4 regions of the Streptomyces sp. NPDC046831 genome follow, and region 3 is predicted to be linked to each of the others. Evidence: riboswitches for the same ligand, from Rfam matches in the RefSeq annotation. Region 3 holds a riboswitch; each other region holds the start of a gene.

Region 1 (3,478 bases), on a different contig from region 3:
GCGGCGGCCGGATCGGGGAAGGGCGGGACGGCGGGGAAGGGAGCCGTGGTGTCGGGGGCCGCGCCGGTGGTGGGGGTGGCGGCCGTGCCCGGCTGGCCCGGGCTCACCGCCGTGCCGGACCAGTCGGCCCGGCCCCCGTCGGGGGCGTTGCCCGGGCCGGAGGCCGCCGGCTGCCCCGTCCATTGTTCGAGCAGCTGCTGAGAGGTCAGCCGGGACGCACTGGGGGCGTCCGCGTACCAGATGGCGCCGGCCGGCCCGGCTCCGGTTCCGGTCGCCGGGCCGCTTCCCCGGCCGGCCTGCCGGGCCAGCAGCCCGCGGGCCTGGTCCATCTTCCTCTGCAACCGCTCCTTGGCAGAGCTCGGCACCTCGGGCCGCGGCCGGGCGACGGAGGGCGGCCGGGTCGCGGCGGCCTCCGGCCGCGTCCCGGCGGTGGCCGCGACCGTCGGCGCCGGCTCGGCGGCGACTCCGGCCCACGGGGCGGGCGCGGGCACGGGGGTGAGGAGGTCCGCGGAGGTGAGGAGCTCGGGGGCGAACCGCGCCGGTGCCACGGCGGGTTCGGCGGCCGGCTCCGGCATCACCAGTGCAGTCGAGACCGTCGAGACCGTCGAGACCGTCGAGGTCATTGAGCTCGTCGAGGCCGTCGACGCCGTGAGGTCGGGGCCCGCGGTGAGCTCTCGTGCGGGGGGCACGGCGACGGGTCCGGCCGGCAGGCTCGGGAGGCCGGCGGCCGGTGCGGCGGCCGGCTCCGGCAGGGCCGGTGCCGTGGCGGACGGTCCGGCCGGCAGCGCGAGCCTGTCCCGCGTGTCCGACGCGGGCCCGGAGGCGGTCAGTTCACCCGCCGGGCGCCTCGCCGGCGCCGCGGACCGGGAGGCGGCCGGGTTCGGGCGGCGGTCGGCGGGCAGGACGGCCGGGACGGTCGGCCCCAGTTGCGCGCGCGCCAGGTCGAACCACTGCCTGGTGACGCTCTCCAGGGCCGGGTCCCGTCCCGCCGAGGAGGTGTCGCCGGGCGCGGAGTCGACGCGGGTGCGCCGTGCCCTGCTCCTCGCCCGGGTCGCGTTGTAGTTCCCCGTGGCCGTCTCGGCCTGGTCGTACAGGGCACTGACCCGCCGCTGCACCTCTTCACGGCTGGGTCCGTCACCGCCCGTTGCCGAGGCGGAGTCGCGCGCGCCGGGGAGGCCACTGCCGGCGGGGCGCGAAGGTCGTTCCGGCGCCAAGGAAGACGTACTCCTTCCGCGGACCGCCTACCGGGTCGGCAGTCGGGTTCGGGCGGTCGCTTCGGAAGGTGTGCCCTACGGCCCCGCCCTGCCGGGCTGTTGAGCCGATTCACCACAAGGTCGGTCGGGTTCCCGGCTCCGGTGGCCACGAGGGCGCGCCGGACGCGGCGGAGGCCACGCGATCCGGCGGGTTCGCCGGAGGCAATCGTGCGGCCCGGGCGTCAACTTAGCGAACATGTGTGCCTGGTGTGAAGGTCGAACCGCGACGGGACCGATGCGGGTTCGTTACCTGCCTGCCTGCCTGCCTGCCTGCCTGCCTGCCTGCCTGCCTGCCTGCCTGCCTGCCTGCCTGCCTGCCTGCCGGGCCGTTCCCCGCCCCGCCCCGCGCAGCGCCGGGCCGCCGGGGCCGTGCCGCGTGCGGCACGGCCCCGGAGACGGGGCGGCGAGCACGGGACCCCGGGCGGCCCGGCGCTGTGCGGGGCCGTACCGGCTCGCGTACCGTCGCGTCGCCCGGCTGCACGAGCCCCGGCCCCGCGGCCCCTGCTCCCGCCGCGCCGGGGCCGCGACAGGGAGTCCCAGGCGGCGGTCAGACGGACCCGAGGTCGGACGACACCCAGCGTTCGGGGCGCATGCGGACGACGACCTGCTCGCCGTGGTTCTTCCAGGCGAAGTCGACGTAGGCGTCGACCTTGTCGGCCGGGAGGTAGCGGGCCGAGATCTCCCGGAGCTGCTCGATGGTGGCGGGTTCCGTCCCGACGACCGGGCCCTCGACCGACACGTACCGGATCGTGGGTTCGACGCGGTCCACCATCAGGGTGAACCGGCCCGCCGCACCGATCAGCCGGTTCTTGCGGGAGTCCTTGCCGGTCAGGATCCAGGCGATGCCGCCCGGCGCGTACTGGTACCAGATGGGCACGGTCAGCGGGGCTCTGTCCGCTCCGGCGCCGACCGCCAGCGCGGCGACGTGCGGCTCGGCGAAAAACTTCTCACGCTCTTCGCGGTTCAGGGCCATACGGGTCTCCTCCAGCGGTGCCGAAGCGGACGTCTTCGCCATCCGTGCCCCGTCTCGGCGCCCGTGGCACTCACCGGTGTTCCGCGCGCCCCGCTCGGCCCACCCCGTCACCCGGCCGGACGAACGAATCACGCCACTTCCAGCGGGCTCCGGCGGCGCCGGGAGGCGGCGACGTGGCCCGAACGGCCCTGTCGGGTACCCGCAGAAGCACCGGAGGGTGGGACATGCGTACCGCAGGACATCGCCCCGCCCCCGCCCGCCGCGCCTTCGACCACCGCCCCGCCGGCAGCCCGACCCCCGTCCGCCGGCAGCCCGACCCCCGTCCCGCCCCGCCGCCCGGAACCGGCGCGGCCCTCCCGAGATCCGGAACCGAACCCGACCGCCGTCCCGACCGCAAAGGAACCCCGATGTCCGTCGACACGCACCAGGCGCCCGCCCGGCTCCCGGACGAGGAACTGCTCACGCTGGACGCCCACTGGCGCGCCGCGAACTACCTGTCCGTAGGCCAGATCTACCTGATGGCGAACCCGCTGCTGACCGAGCCGCTCCGCCCGGAGCACATCAAGCCGCGCCTGCTCGGACACTGGGGCACCTCGCCCGGCCTCAACCTGGTCCACACCCACCTCAACCGCGTCATCAAGGCCCGCGACCTCGACGCGCTGTGCATCTGGGGCCCCGGTCACGGCGGGCCCGCCGTCCTGGCCAACTCGTGGCTGGAGGGGTCGTACACCGAGACCTATCCGGACATCACGCGGGACGCCGCGGGCATGGCACGGCTGTTCCGGCAGTTCTCCTTCCCCGGCGGGGTGCCGAGCCACGTCGCCCCCGAGACGCCGGGCTCCGTCCACGAGGGCGGCGAGCTCGGCTACTCGCTGTCCCACGCCTACGGCGCCGCGCTCGACAACCCGGACCTGCTCGTCGCCTGCGTGATCGGCGACGGCGAGGCGGAGACCGGCCCGCTGGCCGCTTCCTGGCACTCCAACAAGTTCCTCGACCCGGTGAACGACGGGGCCGTCCTGCCGATCCTGCACCTGAACGGCTACAAGATCGCCAACCCGGCGGTGCTGGCGAGGATCCCCGCGGACGAACTCGACGCCCTGCTGCGGGGGTACGGACACGATCCGCTCCACGTCACCGGCGACGATCCGGCCGCCGTCCACCGCGCGATGGCTGAGGCCATGGACACCGCGCTGGACCGCATCGCCGCGCTGCGGCGGGCCGCCCGCGAGGAGGGCGTCACCGACCGGCCCCG
Region 2 (3,478 bases), on a different contig from region 3:
CCGGCCGCCTCTTCGCTCGTCAGGCCGGCCGCGGTGCGCAGGGCGCGAAGTTCGGCGCCCAGCTTCCGGCGGCGTACCGCGGGACCGTGCTGCATGGGCTACTCCCTATCCCCTCCGCGCCGCCCGAATACGGTCTGCCGTCGCAGAGTTCACCGCTTCGAGCGACAGATATATGCATATCTCGGTGGAACGCCGTCGTGGGCGACGCGGTGATGGCAGTCTGACGACGAGGCACCAGTCCGGGACCGTACTCGAACCATCCGCTCCGTGTCGGTCTGCGGTCGCGCGGGAAAGGGATGACGTCGCCATGGCAGACCATCTGGAAGCATCCGTCACTCTGCCGAGCGAACCGGTCTCGGTGTCGGCGGCCCGCAGCTTCGTCGCGGACACCCTGACGGAGTGGGGCCTGCCGGCGGAGGCGGACACCGCCGACACGGTCCGGCTCATCATCTCCGAACTGGCCACCAACGCCGTCCAGCACACGTTCGGTCAGTCGCCGACCTTCACGGTCGACCTCCTGCTCGACCGCGACGAGCAGTTGCGCATCGGTGTCACCGACAGCCACCCCCGGTTCCCGAAACGGCTCCCGGGCGCCGTCCAGCAGGACAACGGCCGGGGCATGGTGATCATCCGGTGGCTGACGGCCGAGTACGGGGGCCGGTTCAGCGTCAGACCCACGCGCGAGGGCGGCAAGACCGTCTGCATCGCGCTGCCCTGGCCGGTGCTCACCCCTCCGGTCACGGCGGCGGGGCCGCCGGAGCCGTAGGGCTGCCCGGTGGGCCCGCCACCGCCGGGCGGACGGCCCGGGGGCCGCGGTCCCGCCGCCGGGCCGCGCCAGCCGCACGAGCCGCGTCGGCCGGAGGCGCCGTAGGGGCCGGGCAGCCGCCTGGGCTGCCTCAGCCGCACGGGCGTTGTCGGCGGGCCTGCCCTCGGCCGCGTCGGCCGGAGTCGCCGTCGGGGACCGGGCGGCCGACCCGGGCCGCGTCAGCCGTACGGCCCGCGTCGGCCGGCCTGGCCTCGGCCGCGTCGGCCGGAGTCGCCGTCAGCGAGCAGCTGCAGCCGCAGTGGACCGGACCGTTGCCGGCCGCCTCAGCGCCGACGGGTTCCTCAGAGCCGCGTCGGCCGCAACGGCCCGTCCGGGACCGCGTCGGCCGCAACGGCCGGCCCGGGGCCGCGTCAGCCGGGTCCGCCGTCGGGGGCAGCGCAGCCGCAGCGCGCCGCCCAGGAGGGCGGGACCGCACGCCGCGGCCTCCGTCGGGCGATCGCCGTGCGCGGGGGCCCGGTCACGGGACCGCGGCTCGCCGGCCGGGGGCGGGGCGGTGCGTCAGGGCACCGCCACCCGGCCCGGCCGGCCCGACGGACCCGGCCGGCCCCTCGCCCCCTGCGGGCCGGGTCAGCCGACCCGCCCGTACCAGACGCTCTTCGTCCAGATCTTCTGCAGCCGCACCACGTCTCCCGTCTTCGGGGCGTGCCAGATCTTGCCCTTACCCGCGTAGATGCCCACGTGGTACACGTTCGAGCCCGAGTGGAAGAACACCAGGTCTCCGGCCCGGCGGCTCTTCGCGGAGATGTGGCGGCTCTTGTTGTACTGCTGGGCCGCCGTACGGGGCAGCTTCTTGCCCGCCTTCTTGAACGAGTACAGCGTGAGCCCCGAGCAGTCGAAGCGCCGCGGACCCACGGCCCCGTACTTGTACGGGGAGCCCTTCTTGGACGCCGCGATGTGCAGCGCCTTCGTCGCCGACGTGGCGGCCGCGGCCTCGGAGGCGACACCGGGGACCACGATCGAGCCGCCGACGGCGGCGATGGTCAGGGCCGAGGCCGTGCCGGCCCGGGCCATGAGCGACGGGACACGATTCAGCGCAGTCATGCGCAACCCTTCGTCAGCCGCCTGTGAAGGATGACCTGTCGGATTCGGGCTGGCGAAGTAGCCCGGCCGCGTTGCCGCGGCTTCACCCCAAGGGCTGCTCGGCCCGGCCATGACATGGCCGTTCCGGCGACCCGTCGTACTTGGGTCCTCCACTCCTGCCGATCCACTTCCGTCGACCGGTCATCCGGGCGGCGGCAGGACTCGGCGTCCGCCCGGACCGCCCCGCCGTTGTGGCGGGGGCTTGTCGTCAGACACGGATCTTGGCTCACGGATGTCCGAAAATCCCAACGGAACCGGGGATTTGTGTTGTTACTCACCACTCACCCGTTCGGGTGGACACCCCACCGATCGAACGTCTGTCGCGGGTCCCGACGAGTCCCGGACCTGCGGCGGAACGCTTCATTCCGACCAACGGGCAGGCGCTGTGCGCAACTCGGACAGCCCTTGGAGAGGAGCTGGAAGTCGACCGGAAGGGCGTAGGCCGTTCGGCTCGTTCTGCGGCGGAACCGTGCCCTCCGTCGACGGCGAGGAGGGAGCGCGTCGGTGGTACGGCGTCAACTTCGCTGCGCCGGCGGGACGGTGACACGCGCCGTGCGCCGCTCCCCGTCCAGCACCCGCAGCGCCCGTGCCAGGGTGGTGGAGTGCAGCTCGCTCTCGCCCCGCTGGTGCATCAGGCTGAGCGCGTCCCGCAGCCCGGCTGCCTCGCGGACGAGCGCCTGAGCAGCCCTCAGGCCGCGGTAGGTGCTCCCCTCGCGGGCGGGGTTGATCCGGCCCAGCAGGTCGGCCACGCGGAGGTAATGGTCGATCAGCTCGCCCTCGGCGTGGGTCAGGGCGGGCATCGGTGGCAGCTCGGGCGGCAGCACGGGCGCGTCACCTCGCACCCGGTGCGGCCTGCGGGCCCCTGTGGCCGGTGACGACGCGGTCGACCAGCCCGTGCGCCGGCGCGGCCGGCGCGTCCAGGACCGTTTCCCGCTCCAGGTCCGCGCTCACCTGCCGCGGGGCCCGCCCGGTGTGCCGCACCAGCATCTCCTCCAGGCGTGTCCACACGCGCGCCATCTCCTCCGCCCGGGTGGTCAGGCAGGACGTCCGCCCCCGCAGCGGCTCGGAGACCGGCGGCTGGCCGAGGGTCACGCGGGCGCCGGGCAGGACGGACCGCTTGCCCGGAGTCCCCGCGGCCGGCAGGACGGCCGCGTACCGGTCCGCCCGGCCCAGGCAGGTGGTCGCCACGTCGCAGCCCACGTACCGCATCGTGTCGTAGATCGCCGCCATCGCGCCGAACGCGCCGCCGGGCGAGTTGACGTACAGCGCGATGTCGCGGTCCGGGTCCCGGTGCTCCAGGTGCACGAGCTGTGCGATCACGTCGTTCGCCGCGGTGTCGTCGATCGGTGTGCCGAGGACGACGATCCGCTCCTCGAACAGTCCGGCGTACGGGTCGAGTATCCGGTCTGAGAGGCTCGTGCGCTCGGTGAAGGCGGGCAGGGCGTGGCGGGCGGACGGTCGGTTCATGCGCATCCCCTCCAGCGGCAGGAAGTCTCCGGTGGCCTCGGCGAAAAATGTACAGGACGTACGTTCTCTACGGAGGCGTCGGCTCGTGCCCGGGGCGCCGGGTCG
Region 3 (3,478 bases):
CGCGTCGGTCAGACGGTCTATCTCGTCGGCGACGAACTGGGCCTCGTCGTGCTCGGTGTCCGCGACGTACCCGGTGATCCGGGCACCGGCGCCCGCGTTGGTCCACAGGTTCTTCGGGCGCCGGGACTCGTTGCGCTCGATGACCGCGTTCGCGGCGGACAGGATCGTCTGCGTCGAGCGGTAGTTCTGCTCCAGCAGGATGGTCGTCGCGTCCGGGTAGTCCTCCTCGAACTGGAGGATGTTGCGGATGGTCGCGCCGCGGAAGGCGTAGATCGACTGGTCGGCGTCACCCACGACGCACAGCTCGGCCGGCGGGACGTCGTCCTCGCCCGGGGGTACGTCCACGGGGTGCTCGGAGGTGCCGACGAGCTCCCGCACGAGGGCGTACTGGGCGTGGTTGGTGTCCTGGTACTCGTCGACGAGGACATGCCGGAAGCGGCGGCGGTAGTGCTCGGCGACGTCCGGGAAGGCGCGCAGCAGGTTGACCGTCGTCATGATCAGGTCGTCGAAGTCGAGGGCGTTCGCCTCGCGCAGCCGCGACTGGTACAGGGCGTAGGCCTGGGCGAGGGTCTTCTCGAAGCCGTCGGTGGCCTGGGCGGCGAAGTCCTCCTCGTCGATCAGCTCGTTCTTGAGGTTGCTGATCTTGGCGCTGAACGACTTCGGCGGGTAGCGCTTCGGGTCCAGGTCGAGATCGCGGCAGACCAGGGCCATCAGGCGCTTGGAGTCCGCGGCGTCGTAGATCGAGAAGGACGAGGTGAAGCCGAGCTTCTTCGACTCCCTGCGCAGGATGCGGACGCAGGCGCTGTGGAAGGTCATCACCCACATCGCGCTCGCACGCGGGCCGACGAGTTGCTCGACGCGCTCCTTCATCTCCCCCGCGGCCTTGTTCGTGAAGGTGATCGCGAGGATCTGGCCGGGGTGGACGCCCCGCTCGGCGAGCAGGTAGGCGATGCGGTGCGTGAGCACACGGGTCTTGCCGGAGCCGGCGCCGGCCACGATGAGCAGCGGCGAACCGGCGTGCACGACCGCGGCGCGCTGGTTGTCGTTGAGCCCCTGCAGGAGCGCGGCGGCGTCCACGACCGGACGCGGGGCGCCGTCGCGGTAGTACCCTCCCGCGCTCCGGCCTGCGCCGTCCCACCGGTCCGGCGGCACGTCGAACTTCCCCCCGAACAGATCGTCCGGAACCGGTTCCGGAGCGTGATCGTCCTCGGGCGGCGGGGGCTCCTCCTCGTGGCCCCGCGGGGCCTGGAGGTCGGCCAGGAAGCTGTCGTCAAAGAGGCTGCTCATCGCTCTACGAGTCTAGGGCTCCGCACCGACAACCCGTCGCCGCCCTGAAACATCGCCCGCTCCGGCCGGCCGGTGACCGTCCACGACCGACGACGACCGACCGCGATCAGGTCATATCGGTGACCGATCGAGCGCGATAGGTCATGACTGCCCCCACCCGGCCACGGCCGACCGACCGGAAGATCTCCTCACCGAGCGAAGCCGGACGATCACCGGAACGGCGAACGCGCGCCGGGTCACGAAAATGTATCGGGCATATCGTGCACCAACCTTCACAACAGCCACACCAGTTGGCTAGCGTGCCGTCGGGCCGTACGACCCTCTCCGGCGAACGTCGCCGGCCGTGCGGCCTCCGCCGAGTCCGGACTCGCCGCCATGCGGGCCGGAGCCGGGGACCCACACCGAACCCCGGGGTGAATCGGTCCTCCGCACCTCCACGCGAGCACGGACCGTAGGGCAACCCTTCCGAACCACCCGCCCGAACCCGACAGCTAACCCGGTAGGCGGACGATGGAAGGAGTCGCCTCCCTTGGCGTCGCACCGCAAGACGCGTCCCACGGGTACGGGTGTGGCAGGCATACGCACCCCCGCCCTGGCCACCGCCGCCCTCACCTCGGTGGCCCTGCTCGCCCAGTCGGCCAACGCCGCCCCCGCCGACGACGACAGGCCGAGCATCGAAGAAGTCGAGAAGAAGGTCGACGACCTGTACCGCCAGGCCGAGTCGGCGACCGAGAAGTACAACGCGGCCAAGGAGAAGACCGGCAAGCAGCGCAAGCGCGTCGCCACTCTCCTCGACGACGTGGCCAAGCGCACCGAACGGCTCAACAGGGCACGGGAGCGGCTGGGGTCGTTCGCGGCCGCCCAGTACCGCACCGGAGCCTCCGCGCCCGACACCGCAACCTTCCTGCTCGCGAACACGCCCCAGGACTACTTCGACCAGGCGCAGCTGATGAGCAGGCTGACCGAGCGTCAGAAGAGCATGGTCGACGACTACGTCACGCAGCAGTCGGCGACCATGGAGAAGCGGCGGGAGGCCACCCGCAGCCTGGAGACGCTGACCGAGTCGCAGGGCGACATCAAGACGGCCAAGATCACCGTCCAGCGGAAGCTGGCGGACGCGCGCGAGCTGCTGGCGACCCTGAACGCGCAGGAAAAGGCGAGGCTGGCGGCCCTCCAGGAGCAGCGGCAGCAGGAGGCCGCCCGCAAGGCGGCGGAGCTGGCCCGGCAGCAGGCGGCTCAGGCGGCGGAGCAGGCCGCGCGACAGGACGCCGGCACCTCGGGGCCGGGCGCGGAGCCGTCCGGGAGCCCGACGGGGCCGACGGGTTCCTCGACGTCGGACCCCTCCTCCGCCACCAAGGCCGACAAGGCCCTCGCCTTCGCCCGCGACCAGATCGGCAAGCCGTACGTCTGGGGCGCCACGGGCCCCGGCTCCTACGACTGCTCCGGACTCACCCAGGCCGCCTGGAAGGCCGCCGGCGTCACCCTGCCGCGCACCACCTACGACCAGGTCGACGCGGGGACGACGGTTCCGCTCTCCCAGGCCCGGCCCGGGGACCTGGTCTTCTTCTACGACGACATCAGCCACGTCGGCGTCTACATCGGCGACGGCATGATGATTCACGCCCCGAAGCCCGGCGCCTACGTGCGGGAGGAGTCCATCTACTACGACGGCGAGTCGGCGATCCACAGCGTGGTGCGCCCGGCCTGACCGGCGGCGCGTGGCTGTGCTCCGGGGCGTCTCCGGCCCGATCCGGCGGCGCCCCGGCCCGGCACGGCACGGGGGACCCGTGCGCGTATCCACGCGCCGGCCGCTCCGCCGCGCCGCGCGTTCCGCCGGATGCGCGCGGGACGCTCGGCCCGGTGCACGGCGGCCGGCGCGACCGGCCGGCCGTCGCCGCCGGGAGCGGGCGTGGACGCGAACGCGCGCCGGTCCCGGGGACCGGCGCGCGTTCGCCCGTGCCGATCAGGTCCAGAGCACCGCGATGAAGATGTTCGCCGTGGTCAGGAGCCCGACCAGCCCGAACATTCCCTTGCTCACCTTCTCCTCGTCCCGCTTCACGTAGACCAGGCCCAGGATCACGATCAGCAGCGCCAGCTTCACGCCGATCTTGATGTTGTTGACGTGCTGGTCGTCGGCCTGGTTGAGGCCGACCAGGATCACACCGGTGACCAGCATGGTCAGGGCACCGTG
Region 4 (3,478 bases), on a different contig from region 3:
TGGCCGCCTACCGGCTCCCGCACGACGGCACACGTGCGTGCGACGCGGCCGACCTGGCGCTGACCATCCTCGGCGGCGGCGAGTCCTCCCGCCTGTACAACCGGCTGGTGCGCCGGGACCGCACGGCCGTCGCGGCCGGGTTCGGCCTGCTGCGGCTGGCCGGGGCGCCCTCGCTGGGGTGGCTGGACGTGAAGACCTCCGGCGACGTCGAGGTGCCCGTCATCGAGACCGCCATCGACGAGGAGCTCGCCCGCTTCGCCGCGGAGGGCCCGACCGCCGAGGAGATGGAGCGCGCCCAGGCCCAGTTGGAGCGCGAGTGGCTGGACCGGCTCGGCACGGTCGCGGGCCGCGCCGACGAACTGTGCCGCTACGCCGTCCTGTTCGGCGACCCGCAGCTCGCCCTGACCGCCGTCCACCGGGTGCTGGAGGTGACGGCCGAGGAGGTCCAGGAGATCGCCAAGGCCCGGCTGCGCCCGGAGAACCGCGCGGTGCTCGTCTACGAGCCCGTCGCCGGCCAGGCGGACGCCACCGACAACCCGGACGCCGCCGAGGCCGCGGCCACCGACGACACCGAGGAGGCGGCGAAGTGACCGAGCTCACCACGATGGAGTTCCACCCCCGGCCCGAGGCCGGCGAGGCGAAGCCGTGGGCCTTCCCCGCACCCGGGCGCGGCAGCCTCCGCAACGGCCTGACGGTGCTGCGCTGCGACCGCCCCGGCCAGCAGGTCGTCGCCGTCGAGGTGCTGCTGGACGCGCCGCTGGACGCCGAGCCGGCCGGCCTGGACGGCGTCGCCACGATCATGGCGCGCGCCTTCTCCGAGGGCACCGACAAGCACTCCGCCGAGGAGTTCGCCGCCGAGCTGGAGCGGGCCGGCGCCACCCTCGACGCGCACGCCGACCATCCCGGGGTCCGCCTGAGCCTGGAGGTGCCGGCCTCCCGCCTGGCCAAGGGGCTCGGCCTGCTCGCCGACGCCCTCAGGGCCCCGGCGTTCGCCGACAGCGAGGTCGAGCGGCTGGTGCGCAACCGGCTCGACGAGATCCCGCACGAGATGGCGAACCCCTCCCGCCGCGCCGCCAAGGAGCTGTCCCGGCAGCTCTTCCCGGCCGACTCGCGCATGTCACGCCCCCGGCAGGGCACCGAGGAGACGGTCCGCAGCATCGACGCCGCGGCCGTCCGCGCCTTCTACGACCGGCACGTCCGCCCCGCCACGGCCACCGTCGTGGTCGTCGGCGACCTCACCGGGGTCGACCTCGACGCGCTGCTCGGCGAGACCCTGGGCACCTGGACCGGCTCACCGGCCGAGCCGCGGCCGGTGCCGCCGGTCACCGCCGACGACACCGGCCGCGTGGTGATCGTGGACCGGCCCGGCGCCGTCCAGACCCAGCTGCTGATCGGCCGGATCGGCCCGGACCGGCACGACCGGGTCTGGCCCGCCCAGGTGCTCGGCACCTACTGCCTCGGCGGCACCCTCACCTCCCGCCTGGACCGCGTCCTGCGCGAGGAGAAGGGCTACACCTACGGCGTGCGGGCGTTCGGCCAGGTGCTGCGCTCGGCCCCCGACGGCTCGGGCGCGGCGATGCTCGCGATCAGCGGCAGCGTCGACACGCCGAACACCGGCCCGGCCCTGGACGACCTGTTCACGGTGCTGCGCAAGCTCGCCGCCGAGGGCCTCACCGACGCCGAGCGCGACACCGCCGTGCAGAACCTCGTCGGGGTGGCGCCGCTGAAGTACGAGACCGCGGCGGCCGTGGCGGGCACGCTCGCCGACCAGGTCGAGCAGCACCTGCCCGACGACTACCAGGCGACGCTGTACCGGCAGCTCGCCGCCACCGGCACGGTCGAGGCCACGGCGGCCGTCGTCAACGCCTTCCCGGTGGACCGCCTGGTGACCGTCCTCGTCGGTGACGCGGCGCAGATCAAGGCGCCCCTCCAGGACCTCGGCATCGGCCCGGTCTCGGTGGTGACGGCCGACTAGAAGCGCGTCCCCCGGTCATGGCGGGCCGGGGGAGCACGCGCGCGGGGAGCCCTGGTGACCGGAGTGTCACCAGGGCTCCCTGTTGTCCGAATTGAGGGAGAGGCTGCCTGTCTGCGCTGTGGCGTGCGCTACAAAACCCGTCTTCCGTTTGGGAATTGAAGGCGGGCCCGATTAGCGTCATGCCGGCTGTCCGTCAGGCAGTGCGCCGCACCCGCGGCACCGGACAGCCATCGCCGAGTCCCCGTACGGCGCGAGCCAGGGGAGCCGGGGACCCACCGTCCCTGGGGTGAATCGGACGCCCGCGCCTGGTGCGAGGGGGCCCGTAGGAGACCTTCCTGCTCCGAACCCGTCAGCTAACCCGGTAGGCGAGAGGGAAGGAAAGGACCAGCCTGTCCATGGCGTTCAGCCGTGCCACCGGCAAGCACCGCCGGCCCAGCCGGGTACACCGCACCACCGCCCGCGCGGCGGGTGTCGCGGCCCTCACCACCACCGGCGTCCTCGGCGGTCTCGCCGCCGCCCCGGCGCTGGCTACGGAGACCCCCAGCCCGGAGGACACGGGCCTCACCCCGGTGGTCACCATCGGCGACTCCGTCGCCGCGCAGATCGACGCCCAGGCTGCCGCCCAGCAGCAGGCGGCCGAGGAGAAGGCGGCCGAGGAGGCCGCCCGCCTGCGGGCCGTCGAGCTGGCGAAGAAGGAGCGCGAGGCCAAGGAGCGGGCCGCCAGGGAGGCGGAGCGCCGGCGCCTGAACATGTTCGTCCTGCCGATCTCCGGCTCCTACGTCTCCACCGGCTACAAGACCGGCGGCAGCCTGTGGTCGTCCGGCTCGCACACCGGCATCGACTTCCACGCCGCGAGCGGCAGCACGGTGCACGGGGTCGGCGCCGGCACCGTCGTCGAGGCCGGCTGGGGCGGGGCGTACGGCAACCAGGTCGTGATCAGGATGGCCGACGGCATGTACACCCAGTACGCCCACCTGTCGTCGATCGGCGTCTCGGTGGGCCAGCGGGTCGTCCCCGGCCAGCAGATCGGCGTCTCCGGCGCCACCGGCAACGTCACGGGACCGCACCTGCACTTCGAGGCCCGTACGTCCCTGGAGTACGGCTCCGACATCGACCCCGTGGCCTATCTCCGCAAGCACGGCCTCGACGTCTGACCCCGCGAACGCCCCGAACACTCCGAACGCCCCGGCTGCCCGGCCGGGGCTTCGTGTTTTCCGGACGTCCGTCGTGCCCCGCACGTCCGCTGTCCGGGAACGTGCACGGATTTCGTCGCGCCGTCGGAAATTCCGGCCCGGTGCCATAGAGTCACGGAACAAGCGTCCAGCGTCGGCGTTTCACGGCGGAATCGAGGCGGAGGTCGGTATGCGTATTCCGGCGCACTCGGTGTGCACCGCGATCCGGGACGACATCGTCGCCGGCATTCACCGGCCCGGCGGCCGGCTCACCGAGGAGGTCCTCGCGCGCCGCTACGGCGTCTCGCGCGTCCCCGTGCGCGAGGCCCTG

The links. A riboswitch is a leader RNA that binds a small molecule or an ion and turns the genes downstream of it on or off. The one in region 3 is predicted to bind cyclic di-AMP.
Region 1: linked by a shared signal. The riboswitch ahead of ABZ920_RS13435 (NlpC/P60 family protein) and the one ahead of ABZ920_RS09000 (NlpC/P60 family protein) in region 3 are both predicted to bind cyclic di-AMP.
Region 2: linked by a shared signal. The riboswitch ahead of ABZ920_RS20445 (C40 family peptidase) and the one ahead of ABZ920_RS09000 (NlpC/P60 family protein) in region 3 are both predicted to bind cyclic di-AMP.
Region 4: linked by a shared signal. The riboswitch ahead of ABZ920_RS10410 (M23 family metallopeptidase) and the one ahead of ABZ920_RS09000 (NlpC/P60 family protein) in region 3 are both predicted to bind cyclic di-AMP.

Annotation. Positions count from the first base shown of each region.
Region 1 is NZ_JBEYXZ010000012.1:75,809-79,286, reverse strand. Features, by position in the region: gene ABZ920_RS13435 (NlpC/P60 family protein) at 1-1,115, opposite strand, end outside; cyclic di-AMP (ydaO/yuaA leader) riboswitch at 1,223-1,394, opposite strand; gene ABZ920_RS13430 (pyridoxamine 5'-phosphate oxidase family protein) at 1,801-2,226, opposite strand; gene ABZ920_RS13425 (phosphoketolase family protein) at 2,634-3,478, shown strand, end outside.
Region 2 is NZ_JBEYXZ010000024.1:4,982-8,459, reverse strand. Features, by position in the region: gene ABZ920_RS20455 (helix-turn-helix transcriptional regulator) at 1-95, opposite strand, end outside; gene ABZ920_RS20450 (ATP-binding protein) at 308-766, shown strand; gene ABZ920_RS20445 (C40 family peptidase) at 1,394-1,867, opposite strand; cyclic di-AMP (ydaO/yuaA leader) riboswitch at 1,871-2,052, opposite strand; gene ABZ920_RS20440 (hypothetical protein) at 2,422-2,730, opposite strand; gene ABZ920_RS20435 (ATP-dependent Clp protease proteolytic subunit) at 2,738-3,373, opposite strand.
Region 3 is NZ_JBEYXZ010000007.1:15,141-18,618, reverse strand. Features, by position in the region: gene pcrA (DNA helicase PcrA) at 1-1,287, opposite strand, end outside; cyclic di-AMP (ydaO/yuaA leader) riboswitch at 1,646-1,809, shown strand; gene ABZ920_RS09000 (NlpC/P60 family protein) at 1,817-2,995, shown strand; gene ABZ920_RS08995 (hypothetical protein) at 3,251-3,478, opposite strand, start outside.
Region 4 is NZ_JBEYXZ010000008.1:120,064-123,541, reverse strand. Features, by position in the region: gene ABZ920_RS10420 (pitrilysin family protein) at 1-590, shown strand, start outside; gene ABZ920_RS10415 (pitrilysin family protein) at 587-1,975, shown strand; cyclic di-AMP (ydaO/yuaA leader) riboswitch at 2,197-2,358, shown strand; gene ABZ920_RS10410 (M23 family metallopeptidase) at 2,371-3,129, shown strand; gene ABZ920_RS10405 (GntR family transcriptional regulator) at 3,338-3,478, shown strand, end outside.